Regions from separate parts of the Apibacter sp. wkB309 genome, predicted to be linked through region 1. Evidence: riboswitches for the same ligand, from Rfam matches in the RefSeq annotation. Region 1 holds a riboswitch; the other holds the start of a gene.
The links. A riboswitch is a leader RNA that binds a small molecule or an ion and turns the genes downstream of it on or off. The one in region 1 is predicted to bind S-adenosylmethionine.

Region 1 (7,553 bases):
ATGGAAGGTATATATCGGTAATTTTGGGTGCAAAGGCGATTTCAATATTCCCGAAAATTTATTTAAAATCATAGAGGAGCAAATTCAAGAGGAAGATCTAGATGAAGATTTATATTGGCTTCGCATCTATTATGCTAATGTAAACAGTCGGGAGATTATGATTGAAACTTTAAAAAATAATGAAGTATGGCCGGAAATGGAAAATAAATTGAAAACAGTTGCATGGGACAGTTCCGATAAATTTTACAGTCTAAGAAATTTTATTATATTGAAGCGTAAGTAAGTTTGTAAGAATTATTATATATATTTCATATCATATATCCTCTTTCACTATTGAAATTAATACGTATGCTTTGAGCTGAAATACAATTTTAAAAATTGAATAAATCATTACCTTTGCAAAAAATTAATTCAATTTTACCCATGCAATATAATTTTCAGGAAATCGAAAAAAAATGGCAAAAAAAATGGAAAGAGCAACAAACATTTGCTGCATCAAACCATACAGATAAATCCAAGTTTTATGTATTGGATATGTTTCCGTATCCTTCGGGAGCCGGTTTACATGTAGGTCATCCACTGGGTTATATTGCCTCTGATATTTATGCAAGGTTTAAACGCCACCAAGGTTTTAATGTACTTCATCCCATTGGTTATGACAGTTTCGGGCTTCCTGCCGAACAATATGCTATTCAAACAGGCCAACATCCGGCGATAACCACAGAAGTTAATATCAACGGGGGTATAGATAATAAAGACAATGTTATTGCAGGATATAACAATCAGTTGAAAAAATTGGGATTTTCTTTTGACTGGAATCGTGAAGTGAGAACATCTGATCCCGACTATTATAAATGGACCCAATGGATTTTCATCCAACTTTTTAACTCATATTACAATACTTCTTCGCAAGAGGCTCGTCCTATTACTGAATTAGTAGATATTTTTTCAAAGGAAGGTAATGCTAAAATAAATGCCTGTACCTCACCAATTGAAATATTTTCGGCTGAAGATTGGAACCGTTTTTCAGATAAAAAAAAACAACATATCCTTTTAAATTATCGATTGGCTTATCGTGCAGAAACAACCGTTAACTGGTGTCCCGCCTTAGGTACGGTTCTGGCAAATGATGAAGTAGTAAATGGGGTTTCTGAACGAGGAGGATTTCCTGTCTATCAAAAAAGCATGATGCAATGGTCTATGAGGATTACGGCTTATGCTGAAAGACTTCTTTCCGGATTGGAAACCATCGATTGGAGCGAATCAATCAAAGAAAGTCAACGTAATTGGATCGGAAAATCTTTAGGAGCAGAAATCAATTTTGCTGTTGCTGATTCTGAGACAACCGTTACAATTTTCACCACTCGTCCGGATACAATATTTGGTGCAACTTATATGGTTATGGCTCCTGAACATCCTCTTGTGGATCAAATTACTACCGGAACTTATTACGAAGCCGTAAACCAATATAAAGATCAAAGCACCAAACGATCGGAAAGGGAGCGAATCGCAGATGCTAAAACTGTTTCAGGACAATTTACCGGAGCTTATGCTATAAATCCTTTTACTTATAAAAAAATTCCTATTTATATTGCAGATTACGTATTATATGGATACGGAACAGGTGCCATAATGGCTGTTCCTGCTCATGATGAGCGCGATCATCGATTTGCTAAACATTTTGGACTTCCGATTGTTGAAGTAATTAAAGGAGGAACCGATGTTCAAGAAGAAGCTTTTTCTTCTAAAGAAGGAATCTGTATCAATTCCCAAATTTTAGACGGATTGACTGTTAAAGATGCTCAAGCTAAAATTATTGCGGAAATTGAAAAAATGAAAATCGGGCACGGAACTACCAACTATCGATTACGAGATGCCGTTTTTTCTCGTCAACGATATTGGGGGGAACCTATTCCTATATATTATAAAAATGATATTCCCTATGCTTTACCGGAATCTGCACTACCTTTACTTCTTCCGGAGGTTGAAAAATATTTGCCCACTGAAGACGGAGACCCTCCGTTGGGACGTGCTGCACAATGGGCTTGGGATACTGAAAATGAACAAGTTGTTAGTAACGACCGTATTAATCATACCACGATTTTTCCTTTAGATTTGAATACAATGCCCGGTTGGGCCGGAAGTTCCTGGTATTTTCTCAGATACACAGATCCAACTAACCATTCTTGCTTTGCGGATACTAAAAAAATAAATTATTGGGAAAATGTAGATTTATATATTGGAGGAAGTGAACATGCTACGGGACATTTATTGTATTCACGTTTTTGGAATAAATTTTTAAAAGATTATGGATACTGTGCCCAAGAAGAACCGTTCCAAAAATTAATTAATCAAGGGATGATTTTAGGTCAAAGTGCTTATATATACCGAATTAACGGAACTAATAACTTCATCTCTTACAATTTATTACATGAAGCACAAGATACCACTCCACTGCATATTGATGTAAAACTTCTTAAAGGAACTACAGATGAAGTTGATTTAGAAAAATTAAGAAATTGGAGAGATGAATTCAAAAATGCAGAGTTTATTCTTGAAGAAGGTAAATTTATATGCGGGAGAGAAGTAGAAAAGATGTCAAAATCTTACTACAATGTTATTAATCCAGATGATGTTTGTGATGAATACGGAGCCGACAGCTTACGTATGTATGAGATGTTTTTAGGACCTATTGAACAGGCTAAACCTTGGAATACTCAAGGACTTAGCGGAGTTCACGGATTCTTAAAAAAATTCTGGAAACTGTATCATTCCGGTGAAGGAGAAACTTTCTTTGTATCGGATGAAAAACCTACTAAAGAAGAACAAAAAATAATTCATCAGTTAATAAAAAAAGTTAAAGAGGATTTGGATAACTTTTCTTTCAATACATCCATAAGTTCTTTTATGATTGCTACCAATGATTTGGTAAAAATAAAATGCTATAAAAGAGAAATTTTAGAATCTTTGTGCATTTTAATCTCTCCTTATGCTCCACATATTGCAGAAGAACTATGGGAAAAATTGGGATATGAAAACAGCATTGAATTTCAAGCATTCCCTGAATTCAACGCTGAATATCTTGTTTCCGAAATACATGAATATCCGGTTAGTTTTAATGGAAAAGTACGTTTTAAAATTGAAATGCCTATTTCCGCTACTCCTAAAGAAATTGAAGAAGCAGTAATGGCCCATGAAAAAACACCGAATTATCTTGACGGCAAACAACCTAAAAAGATTATTGTAGTGCCTAAACGAATTGTCAATATTGTACTATAAATAGAATTGAAAAACCAATCCCAAAACGGATTGGTTTTTTTATATTCCTTTATGCTATCTTTTATTAACTAATTAGTTGTTAATCCACCATCAACTGATAGAATCGTTCCAGTAATCCATCGGGCTTGATCGGAAGCCAGGAAAACAGCAGCCGCCCCAATATCTTCTACCGTTCCAATACTTCCCATCGGATATATAGATTTAATCATTGTATGAAAATTTGTTTTCCCTTCTTCGCTAAGTTGTTCTAAATTATATCGAAGAAGCGGCGTATCGATACTTCCCGGAGCAATAGCATTAACCCGAATTCCATCTTTTCCTGCCTCAAAAGCTAATGATTTAGTAAATGAATCTATACCGCCCTTAGTCATGGAGTAAGCAGTAGATTCTCTTCCCGGTAACATTCTGTGTGAAAAATAAGATGAAATATTAATTATATTTCCTTTAGATTTTTTCAAAGATTGATACAAATTTTGAGTCAGTATATAAGGTGCTTTCATATTAAGATTAATATGTTTATCTAATAAATCTTCAGATGTTTCTTCAAAAGGATTAAAACGACCGATTCCTGCATTATTGATTAACACATCAACTGTCTTTACTTTTTCTAAAATTAGTTTACCAACTGAAGGTAATTTTTCAATTTCCGTTAAATCCGCAGAAATCAGAGAAACGGTTACGTGATACGACGAAAATTCTTCTTTAATGTTGTTTAATTTTTGAGGATCTCTGGCAATTAGAACAAGATTTGCTCTTTGTTTGGCGAAAGCACGAGCAATTCCCAAGCCTATTCCTTCTGTAGCGCCGGTTATAATAACATTTTTGTCTATGAACATAGTGTTTAAATTTTAATTATATTTTATTGTTAAATATTTACATTTTATGCAAATTATTTACAATTACAAATTTAACTTTTATTTTGTATATTTACTTCAAATAATGTAAATAATTTACAAAATGAACGAAACCAATCATTTATCTTTCGATTTTAAATTTTTAGAGCAATTAATTGTGGGCATTGGCGAAGTTTCTCAAATAACGGGAATTCCTACCCGACAAATTAGGTATTGGGAAGATAAAGGAATTATCAAAAGTCTTACAGAACAGGAAGGAAAAAACAGAAGATACAATTATGAAAATATTAAAAAAATGATTCTAATAAAAGAATTATTGGAAGAAGGGTTTACATTAGATGCTGCGTCACAAAAATTAGACAGCCGAATGCAAATGATTGAAAATGTATTAAAAAAGCTTTCCAACAAATAAAATCAGTATATAATAAATGGGTTGTTAAAAGATCATTTATATTGCAAAATATTATAATTGATCTTACTATAAATCATGCTTTACAGTAAATTATTTACCATCACAAAAAATTGTATTATTTCAACTTGAAATTAATTTCGACGGTTATTTAAACGCTTCTGTTAGTAAATTCATTTCTGTTTAGCATACTTTAAATCTTATATTATAATGATTACTAAAGATACATTACATTTATAAATATTATAATAAAATGGTTTTTTATTGGAAATTAAAAAATAAAACGTATCTTTGTAATATATTTAGCGATCATTAATAAAATTACTTATCAAGAAAGGTGGAGGGAATTGGCCCTATGATACCTTAGCAACCCTCTTATATGAGTAGGTGCTGCATCCAACCGTAAAGGAAAGATAAGTCGAAACAGCTTACATAAAAATACAAATAATAGAGCTTCTTTCGACCTACATAAAGAAGCTAATTCATAATTTAGCATTTAAATAAATGGGAATCTTGTATAAGTTGTTTTATGATGATTAATGAATTTTAAAGCATTTATTAATTAGAAAAAACAACCTAGTCATGAAATTAGAAACAAAATTAGTACATATTTCTACTCCAGATGTACTTACCGGAGCTATCTCTACTCCTATTTACCAAACCTCTTCTTATGTTCAGGAAGAACCGGATGTGAATAAAGGATTTGCTTATACAAGAACGGCTAATCCTACTCGTAAAGTTGTAGAACAAGCCATTGCTGAATTAGAGGGTGGTATTGCCGGATTTGCTTTTTCATCGGGATTGGCAGCAACGGATTGTGTTTTAAAGTTATTAAAACAAGGGGATGAAATTATTGCTGTAAATGATGTTTACGGAGGTACTTATCGAATAGTTACTACAGTTTATAATAAATTTGGTGTAACCTCTAAATTTATTGATACTACTGATATTCAAAATGTCTTACAAGCAGTTTCAAATAAAACTCGCTTCATTTGGCTGGAAACCCCTACAAATCCAACATTAAAAATATCCGACATTGAAGAAATCGCTAAAATTTCTAAGCAAGTGGGAGCATTATTAATTGTAGATAATACATTTTTATCTCCAGCTTTACAACAACCGATACGTTTAGGAGCTGATATTGTTGTACACAGTGGAACTAAATATCTTTCAGGACATGGAGACGTTTTATCCGGCTTTGTAGTTGTGAAAGATCCTAAAATAGCCGAAGAATTAAAATATTTACAAAATACCTCAGGTGGGGTACTCTCGCCTTTTGATAGTTGGTTAACCTTACGCGGAATTCAAACTCTATCTCTGCGTATGGAAAAACATTCACAAAATGCTCAAAAAATTGCTGAATTTTTAACTACACATCCCAAAATAGATAAAGTATATTATCCCGGATTAAAAAATCATCCCAATCATCATATTGCGGCCAAACAACAAAAAGGGTTTGGCGGAATGGTATCTTTTAGTTTAAAAGACGATACTTTAGAAGCGGCAAAAGATTTTTTAACTCGTACCAAAATTTTTCTTTTAGCTGAAAATTTAGGCGATGTTAGGAGTTTGGGTAGCCATCCTGCCACCATGACCCATAAATCAACCCCTCTTGAAGTTCGTAAAGAAACAGGAATTCAAGATTCTTTAATTCGTTTATCGGTAGGAATTGAAAATGTAGATGACCTGATTAATGATATCAAACAAGCTTTAGATTAACGGTTAATTTTATAAATTGAATAATTAAATGATAAGAAATAAACTTAAATTAGGAATTTTTGGATTTGGATGTGTGGGAACGGGATTGTATAAAGTGTTAGAAGAAGCCGAAAGTGTAGATGCAAATATTAAAAAAATATGTATTAAACATCCCGATAAACCGAGATCAATCGATAAAAAGTATTTTACTACCGATAAATACGAGTTATTATCAGACCCTGAAATTGAAGTTATTGTTGAATTAATTGATGATGCTGATGCTGCTTTTGATATTGTTTCAGAGGCCATGAAGAACGGAAAAGCTGTAGTTTCGGCAAATAAAAAGATGATTGCTGAACATTTACCTGAACTTCTAAAGTTGGAAAAAGAATACCAAGTTCCCCTACTCTATGAAGCCTCTGTTTGTGCAAGTATTCCCATCATCAGAAATTTAGAAGAATATTATGACAATGATTTGTTAACATCGGTTTCGGGAATTTTTAATGGTTCTACCAATTTCATTTTAACCAAAATGATCCATGAAAAACTTTCTTATCCTGTGGTTTTAAAAGAAGCTCAAGACAAAGGATTCGCAGAATCAGATCCTACCTTAGATGTTGAGGGAATTGATCCTAAATATAAATTGTGTATTATTCTTTTTCATGCTTTTGGACTTATTACAAAACCGGAATCTATATTTAATTTCGGAATATCAAGAATTAGTGATTTCGACTTGGAATTTGCTCGTCAAAGAAATTTAACAATCAAGTTAATAGCAAGATGCAATAAAAATAATAATGAAATTACGGGTTTTTGTGCTCCTACTTTTATAGAAAAAGAAAATACGTTAGCTCATGTAAATTATGAATATAATGGAGTGGTTTTAGAAAGTGCTTTTTCAGAAAAGCAACTGATGATCGGTAAAGGTGCGGGAGATAAACCCACCGGATCTGCCGTGCTTTCTGATATTTCAGCTTTAACGTATGATTACAGATATGAAAACAAGAAATATATTCATCTAAATAAACAATTACAATTAGTCGATACTAAAATTTATAAGGTTTATGTGAGATATCACGATCAATTTTCCGGTTTTGATGATTTTGAATCCATAGAAGAACAATACAGCAGCCATTCAGGTAATTATTTTATAGGTTTTATCTGTTTACATAAATTAGCGCATTCTACATGGATTAAAGATCCGAATATAAATGTTATTTTTTTCAGCTGATTGGGTTGATAAGTATATAAGCTCAACTATTTAGCAATGATTGCCCAAAGCTCGGTCATATAATTTTTTATATATAGGAATT
Region 2 (7,553 bases), on a different contig from region 1:
CCGAATTATATGATATTTTAAAATAATAGAGTACATTTATCAGAAAAAAATATTTTACTTTATCAAGGAATATGACAAAATAACAGATAAGTAAAGTGGCATGATAAATGCAAGATTTAAATCGTAAAATATTAATATATAGAACAGTAAGTCATACATGGACGAAAATTTTTCACAACAAGTCAAAGATGTAATAAGCTTCAGTAATGAAGAAGTATTACGATTAGGTAATGACCATATAGGGACGGAACATCTTGTACTGGGTATCTTACGTGAAGGTAACAGCAAAGCTATTACCATACTTCAAAGTTTAAATGTTGATTTAGGTGACTTAAGGAGAAAAATAGAAAATCTTAATAAACCTGAAATAAGTATAAAAGTAGACAGGAATCGCATCCCGTTTACTAAAGCTGCCGAAAGAGCTTTAAAAACAAGCTTTTTAGAAGCTAAGCTTTTTAGAAGCCCGGAAATAGAAACCATACATTTATTGATATGCATTTTGAGGATAGAAAGCGATCCGGTAACCCAGCTTTTCAAAAAGTATAATATCGATGCTAATATCCTTAAAGAAGAATATAGATTTCAGTTTCAAGAAGATTTTACAGAACAACCCACCAATGAATTTTCTGAAGAAGAAGGCATTAGTGAAGGAAATCAATACGAATCACCCAAAGGTAGCAGATCCAATCCTTCGAAAAGCAGAACACCGGTATTAGATAATTTCGGTAGAGATTTAACCACTGCTGCACTCGAAGGTCGTTTAGATCCGGTGGTAGGAAGGGAAAAAGAAATTGAAAGAGTATCTCAGATATTAAGCAGGAGAAAAAAGAATAATCCTTTGTTAATAGGAGAGCCCGGAGTTGGTAAATCAGCCATTGCAGAAGGTCTCGCTTTACGAATTGTTCAAAAAAAGGTTTCTCGTGTTTTATACAATAAACGTGTAGTTACCTTAGATGTAGCCGGACTGGTTGCAGGTACTAAATATAGAGGACAATTTGAAGAAAGAATGAAAGCCATTATGAATGAGCTTGAAAAAAACTCGGATATTATTCTCTTTATTGATGAAATCCATACCATAGTAGGAGCCGGAGGAGCCACAGGTTCTTTAGATGCTTCCAATATGTTCAAACCCGCATTAGCAAGAGGAGAGATACAATGCATCGGAGCGACTACTTTGGATGAATATAGGCAATATATTGAAAAAGACGGCGCTTTAGAAAGAAGATTTCAAAAAGTAATGGTTGAACAAACTTCTCCGGAAGAAACCATTATCATATTAAATCAAATTAAAGATAAATACGAAGAACATCATAATGTAACTTATACCGAGGAGGCAATTAAAGCTTGTGTAAATCTTACTACAAGATACATTACCGACCGATATTTGCCGGATAAAGCGATTGATGCGCTCGATGAAGCGGGATCAAGAGTCCATATCAAAAATATCAAAGTTCCAAAGGAAATAGTTAATTATGAGAAAGAATTAGAAAAAATCAGAGCTGAAAAGACTAGGGTAATTAAAAGCCAAAAGTATGAAGAAGCTGCAAAATTAAGAGATACTGAAAAAGAGATTGAAACAAAATTAGCGAATGCACAAAGAGAATGGGAAAAATCTTCAAGAGAACATCGGGAGATTGTTACCGAAGATAATGTTGCAGAGGTAGTTTCAATGATGAGCGGTGTACCTGTACAAAGAGTAGCAGAAGGAGAGCTTAAAAAACTTGCTCAAATGAAAGATCTGATGAAAGGAAAAATTATCGGTCAGGACGAAGCAGTCAACAAAGTTGTAAAAGCCATTCAGAGAAATCGTGCCGGATTAAAAGATCCTAACAGGCCTATAGGAACATTTATATTTTTAGGAGCAACCGGTGTTGGAAAAACTCAATTAGCAAAAGTTATTGCCAGAGAATTATTTGATTCAGATGATGCTCTCATTAGAATAGATATGAGTGAGTATATGGAAAAATTTGCCGTATCTAGATTAGTAGGAGCTCCTCCGGGATATGTAGGATATGAAGAAGGGGGGCAATTGACTGAATCCGTAAGAAGAAAACCTTATGCTGTAATCCTCTTAGATGAAATAGAAAAAGCGCATCCGGATGTATTTAATATTCTTTTGCAAATTTTAGATGACGGACATGTTACGGATAGTTTGGGAAGAAAAATAGATTTTAGAAATACAATAATCATTTTAACTTCCAATATCGGAACTCGTGAACTTAAAGAATTCGGTGACGGTGTTGGATTTGGAACTTCTGCCAAAAAATCATCATCCGATATAAGAGCAAAATCTACTCTAGAAAACGCTTTAAAGAGAACATTTGCTCCTGAATTCCTAAATAGGATCGATGATGTTATCATCTTTAATAATTTGGAAAAGGAAGATATATCCAAAATTATAGATTTAGAATTGAAAAATGTGTACGATAGAATTGCTAAAATAGGATATGAAGTAGAATTATCTCCGGAAGCAAAAGAATTCATCATTGAAAAAGGATGGGACAAAAATTTCGGTGCACGTCAGCTTAAACGAGCGATCCAGAAATATGTGGAAGATGTGATCGCTGAAGAAATTATCAATTCATCGATACATGACGGAGACCATCTCTATATTGGATTAAATAAAGAAAAAGACAGTACGGAAATTAAAATACGGGAGGTTGAAAAAGAATCTCCGACAAAAGATTAAAAAGATAAATAATGAAGAGCCTGTTTGATTGAATCAAGCAGGCTTTTTTATGTTATAAATACGCGGAGTTAATGATAAATGAATAATCCAATAAAAATCCGAGAGAATTACTAATGATAAACAAAAAGCATTTGCCCAGAATGGCTGTAACCCTTTTATTTTTTTTCTTTGGAGGCAGTTCCGCGACTTGGGCTTCACGGATTCCAACAATTAAATTATCGATGAATGTTTCCGATTCCAATTGGGGATTGGTTTTACTATTTTTATCAATCGGAACACTTATTACGTTACCTTTTGCGGGTAATCTTATAAAAAAGCTGGGAAGCAAAAAATCAACCCTTACATTTATCATTCTTTACTTTATATTTTTAATTGGGATTGGATTTTGCGGTGAATTATGGCAATTGAAACTCAATTTAATAGCCTACGGGGCCATAGGTAATTTAACCAATATAGCTATAAATACACAAGCTGTTAATGTGTCAAAATCCTATAAAGGCCAAATAATAGGCTCCATGCACGGTACTTGGAGCATTGGAGGTTTTTTTGCTTCTTGGTTAGGAGCAGTAATGATTGCTAAAAATATTCCACCCTCAGAGCATTTTATTTTATATTCTTCCGTAGGAATCCTGGTTTCCCTTTGGTTATTCAGATACTTATTGCCGGATGAAGCCATAGAAGAACCGATGGAATTACCGAAAAAATCAAAATTTATCAGAGTTGATAAAAATCTTATTGTCTTAGGATTTTTAGCTTTTTTTGCTATGGTTTCTGAAGGAACGATGACCGATTGGTCCAATGAATATATGAGGAATATAGTGAAAGCCGATAAAAAATATATCGGATATGGTTTGACTGCCTATATGGCAGCCATGGCTTGCGGACGATTCATTTCTGATTTTATAGTTCGGAAATTCGGTTCAAAAATTACGTTGATCATCAGCGGATCTTTAATTTTTACAGGTATGATCTGTGCTGTTCTATTTCCAACATTACTAACCACACTTCTTTCGTTCATTATAGTTGGATTGGGTATATCTGCAGTGGTACCCTTAGTATATACCTTAGCGGGAAATTCAAAAACTGCTTCGCCAGAACAAGCGCTTACAGTTATAACCAGCATTGGTTTTATCGGTTTTTTTCTAGGTCCTCCTTGCATTGGTTTTTTAGCTGAAAAATTTTCATTACAAATATCTTTTACTTTCATTTCCTTGTTTGGAATAGGAATAATTTTCTTGGTAAGATTTTTTAAGATAAAGTAAATTTATTTCTTTATCTTAGAGGTAAAATAATATAATATAAAATTATTTTATTATGAAAATTATGGTATATTTACATCACTTATCAAGAAAGGTGGAGGGACTGGCCCTGTGAAACCTTGGCAACCGGCCTGCTTAGGCTTGGTGCTAATTCCAGCCCTGAGGGGAAAGATGAGTGATTCGCGAATTGTGAGTGTGTTGAGTTGTGAATAATTTCTTTTTTCCTTTCCGGTTTTTCTTGATACAGTTTTAATAAATATAATTTAGTAACTGTAAGAAAAATAATGAAAAAAGTTTCTTTGTTAATGGTAAGTTTAATTTTAGAATTTACCAATTATGTAGATGCTCAAGAAAAACGAGCCGTAGATTCCCTTGATCTTGAAGAGATTGTTGTGGTCGGTGGCAGAAGTTCAGAACGAACCAAAGTAAATTCTCCCGTTGCCATAGACGTAATAGATGTCAGGAAAATAGAAAAGGCATCTCCTCAATTAACCGTTAACGACTTATTAAATTATTTAGTACCTTCATTCAATTCTGTTCGCCAATCTTCTTCCGATGGAACGGAACATATTGATCCTGCTACCTTGAGAGGTATGGGGCCCGATCAGGTTCTGGTATTAGTGAATGGAAAAAGACGGCATACTACCTCATTAGTCAACTATCAAAATACGGTAGGTAATGGATCTGTGGGTACAGATTTAAGTGCCATACCCGTTTCAGCAATAGAAAAAATAGAGGTTTTAAGAGATGGTGCGGCAGCTCAATACGGCTCGGATGCCATTGCCGGTGTAATTAATATTATTTTAAAAAAGAATGAGGGCGGCTCGGCATCCATCACCTATGGATTAACCAATAGAAATGACGGGGAAACTTACAATTTTAGTGGAAATTACGGGGCTAAATTAGGAGATAAAGGAGGAAGTATCAATCTTTCTTTTGTAGTCAGCCAAAGAAATAAAACCAATCGTTCTTATGATAATAATCTGGACAAGTTTGGCGATAACTTTGCCTATGATTTTGCACCGGATCCCAATCAGGCCAGAATAAACGATGAAAAAATTATGGCAGAAATGGGGTTAACCCAAAAAGATTTCCGTTTCAGGGCCGGAGATGCTCAAATTAAAAATCAACAATTTTTTATAAATTCCATTTATCCATTATCCGAAAAGTATGATTTCTACTCATTCGGTGGAGCAAGTTTAAGACAAGGAGAAGGAGCTGAATTCCGAAGACTTCCCAGTGAAAAAACTAATGTAGTTAAAGAGCTTTATCCGATAGGATTTCAACCTTTATTAAAATCCACTATTTATGATATTTCTAACTCTACGGGAATAAGATATATGCATAATAATTGGATGGTAGATATAAGTAATACTTTTGGAGAAAACCTCTTTAATTATAAGGCAACGCATACAAACAACGCTTCATTGGGCATACATTCACCAACGGAATTTAAAGCCGGGGGACATGAGTTTATGCAAAATACTATCAATCTGGATATTTCTAAAAAAATAAATACACTTCTTTCCATTGCCTTCGGAGGAGAATTTAAATACGAACAATATAGAATAAAGGCAGGAGAAGAGGGATCATGGATGCGTTACGATAAATTTGGTAATCCGGCAACAGCATCTACCCTTCCCACAGATATACTGGGAGAGGGGGGAGCACAAGGTTTTATAGGATTTTCTCCTGAAAATGCGTTAAAAGAGGACAGAAATAATGCATCCGGTTATGCGGATGTAGCATTTAAAAAAGGAAAATTTACCGGTGATTTGGCAGGAAGATATGAGCATTATTCCGATTTTGGTAATTCTTGGATAGGAAAGTTGGCGGTGCGTTATGAATATGTAAACGGATTTGCTGTAAGGGGAGCTTTCAGTAATGGATTCAGAGCCCCGTCTCTTCAACAGCAATATTTTAATAATTCTTTTTCCAGTATCTCATCGTCGGGATCAGGAGTTGTTTCTAAAGGTATATTCAGAAATGACAGTCCTTTGGCAAAAGCATTAGGTATTGATAAACTTAAAGAAGAAAAATCAATTAATGCAAGTGCCGGTTTAACATTTAAACCTTCTAAAAAAATCTATGTAACGGCTGATGCTTACTATATCAAAGTTAAAGATCGTATTGTACTCACGAGTGAATTTGTTAATGCAAAAGTAGAATCTTATGGAGTGGAAGGAGCACGATTTTTTACTAATGCTGTAGATACGGAAACGAAAGGTATTGATATAGTGGCCACGTATAAAGTTGGTTTAGGAAGGGGAAATCTGGATATAAGTTTATCAGGAAACTATACAGAAACAGAAATTGTTGATTATCATTTTCCGAAAGTTTTTGAAGGAGACAGAAATGAATATTTCGGACCCGATCAAACCAATATTATTGAATCTCTAAGTCCGAAAGCAAAGGCAACTTTAGGCTTCAATTATTCGGTTTCGAAATGGAATCTATTAGTAAGAAATACCTATTTCGGTAAAGTTACGAGGGATGGTTATCCCTACGGTTCGGTACAACATCACGATCCAAAATTAGTAACCGATTTTAGTATCAGTTATTCCATACGAAAAGATTTAATACTAACGATGGGCGGAAATAATATTTTTGATGTCTTTCCGGATAAGCAAATCTATGAAAATTCTTATTATAATGTTTTCAAGTATGCACCGGTACAGATGGGTACAACCGGAGCTAATTGGTTTACTAAGCTATCTATGAATTTCTAATATTAGACTTATATATTTAATATAAATATGAAAAAAATAGGCTGGAAGACAGCAACTGCCATAGTCATATCCAATATGGTAGGAACGGGAGTGTTTACAAGTTTAGGATATCAAGTTCCGGAATTACACAATACGTTTACTATTATTCTTTTATGGACAATCGGGGGAATACTGGCTTTAATAGGTGCTTTTATCTATGCAGAATTAGGAGCTCGTTTTAAGCAATCGGGAGGAGATTATATTTATCTTTCTCGTACTTATCATCCCATCATGGGATACATCACCAGTTGGGTATCGCTTATTGTTGGCTTCTCCGGGCCAATTGCTTTAGCAGCATTAGCTATGGCTAAATATTTAGGTTTTGAAAATGAAAGAAGTACTGCCATTCTCATTATCATTATTATTGCTGTATTTCAATGTTTCAGCTTAAAGGTAAGCAGTCGTTTTCAAAATATATTTGCCGTTGTTAAGGTAGCTTTTATCTTAGTACTCATTGTAATTGGAATTTCGATAAGTCCGTCTCCTACCAATGCATTATTATGGGATAACTCTTGGACTCATGAAGTCATTGTTCCGGCTTTTGCCAGTTCTTTGGTATTTGTAACCTACGCTTATACCGGTTGGAATTCTGCCTCTTATATTGTTGAAGAAATTGAAAAGCCTAAAGTTAATCTTCCCAAAGCGTTGATAATAGGAACTGTTTTTGTAACAGTAAGTTATGTGTTGGTAAATTTTGTTTTTTTAAAACATGCTTCGATCGAACAAATGGAAGGAAAAGAAGACATTGCCAATATCGCATTTACTAATATTTTAGGAGTTCGAGGCGTAAAATGGATAAGTTATTTGATTGCATTGCAATTAGTTTCAACAATTAGT

Region 2: it holds a riboswitch for S-adenosylmethionine, as region 1 does, so the genes downstream of both, C4S75_RS03420 (TonB-dependent siderophore receptor) here and C4S75_RS03825 (PLP-dependent aspartate aminotransferase family protein) in region 1, are expected to answer to the same signal.

Annotation. Positions count from the first base shown of each region.
Region 1 covers NZ_PSZL01000004.1:10,450-18,002, forward strand. The annotation lists gene C4S75_RS03805 (DUF6348 family protein) at 1-283, shown strand, start outside; gene leuS (leucine--tRNA ligase) at 424-3,279, shown strand; gene C4S75_RS03815 (SDR family NAD(P)-dependent oxidoreductase) at 3,348-4,115, opposite strand; gene C4S75_RS03820 (MerR family transcriptional regulator) at 4,237-4,545, shown strand; SAM riboswitch class I at 4,865-4,962, shown strand; gene C4S75_RS03825 (PLP-dependent aspartate aminotransferase family protein) at 5,125-6,261, shown strand; gene C4S75_RS03830 (homoserine dehydrogenase) at 6,290-7,471, shown strand; gene bshA (N-acetyl-alpha-D-glucosaminyl L-malate synthase BshA) at 7,502-7,553, opposite strand, start outside.
Region 2 covers NZ_PSZL01000003.1:48,365-55,917, forward strand. The annotation lists gene C4S75_RS03410 (ATP-dependent Clp protease ATP-binding subunit) at 158-2,689, shown strand; gene C4S75_RS03415 (MFS transporter) at 2,803-3,951, shown strand; SAM riboswitch class I at 4,028-4,126, shown strand; gene C4S75_RS03420 (TonB-dependent siderophore receptor) at 4,233-6,677, shown strand; gene C4S75_RS03425 (APC family permease) at 6,705-7,553, shown strand, end outside.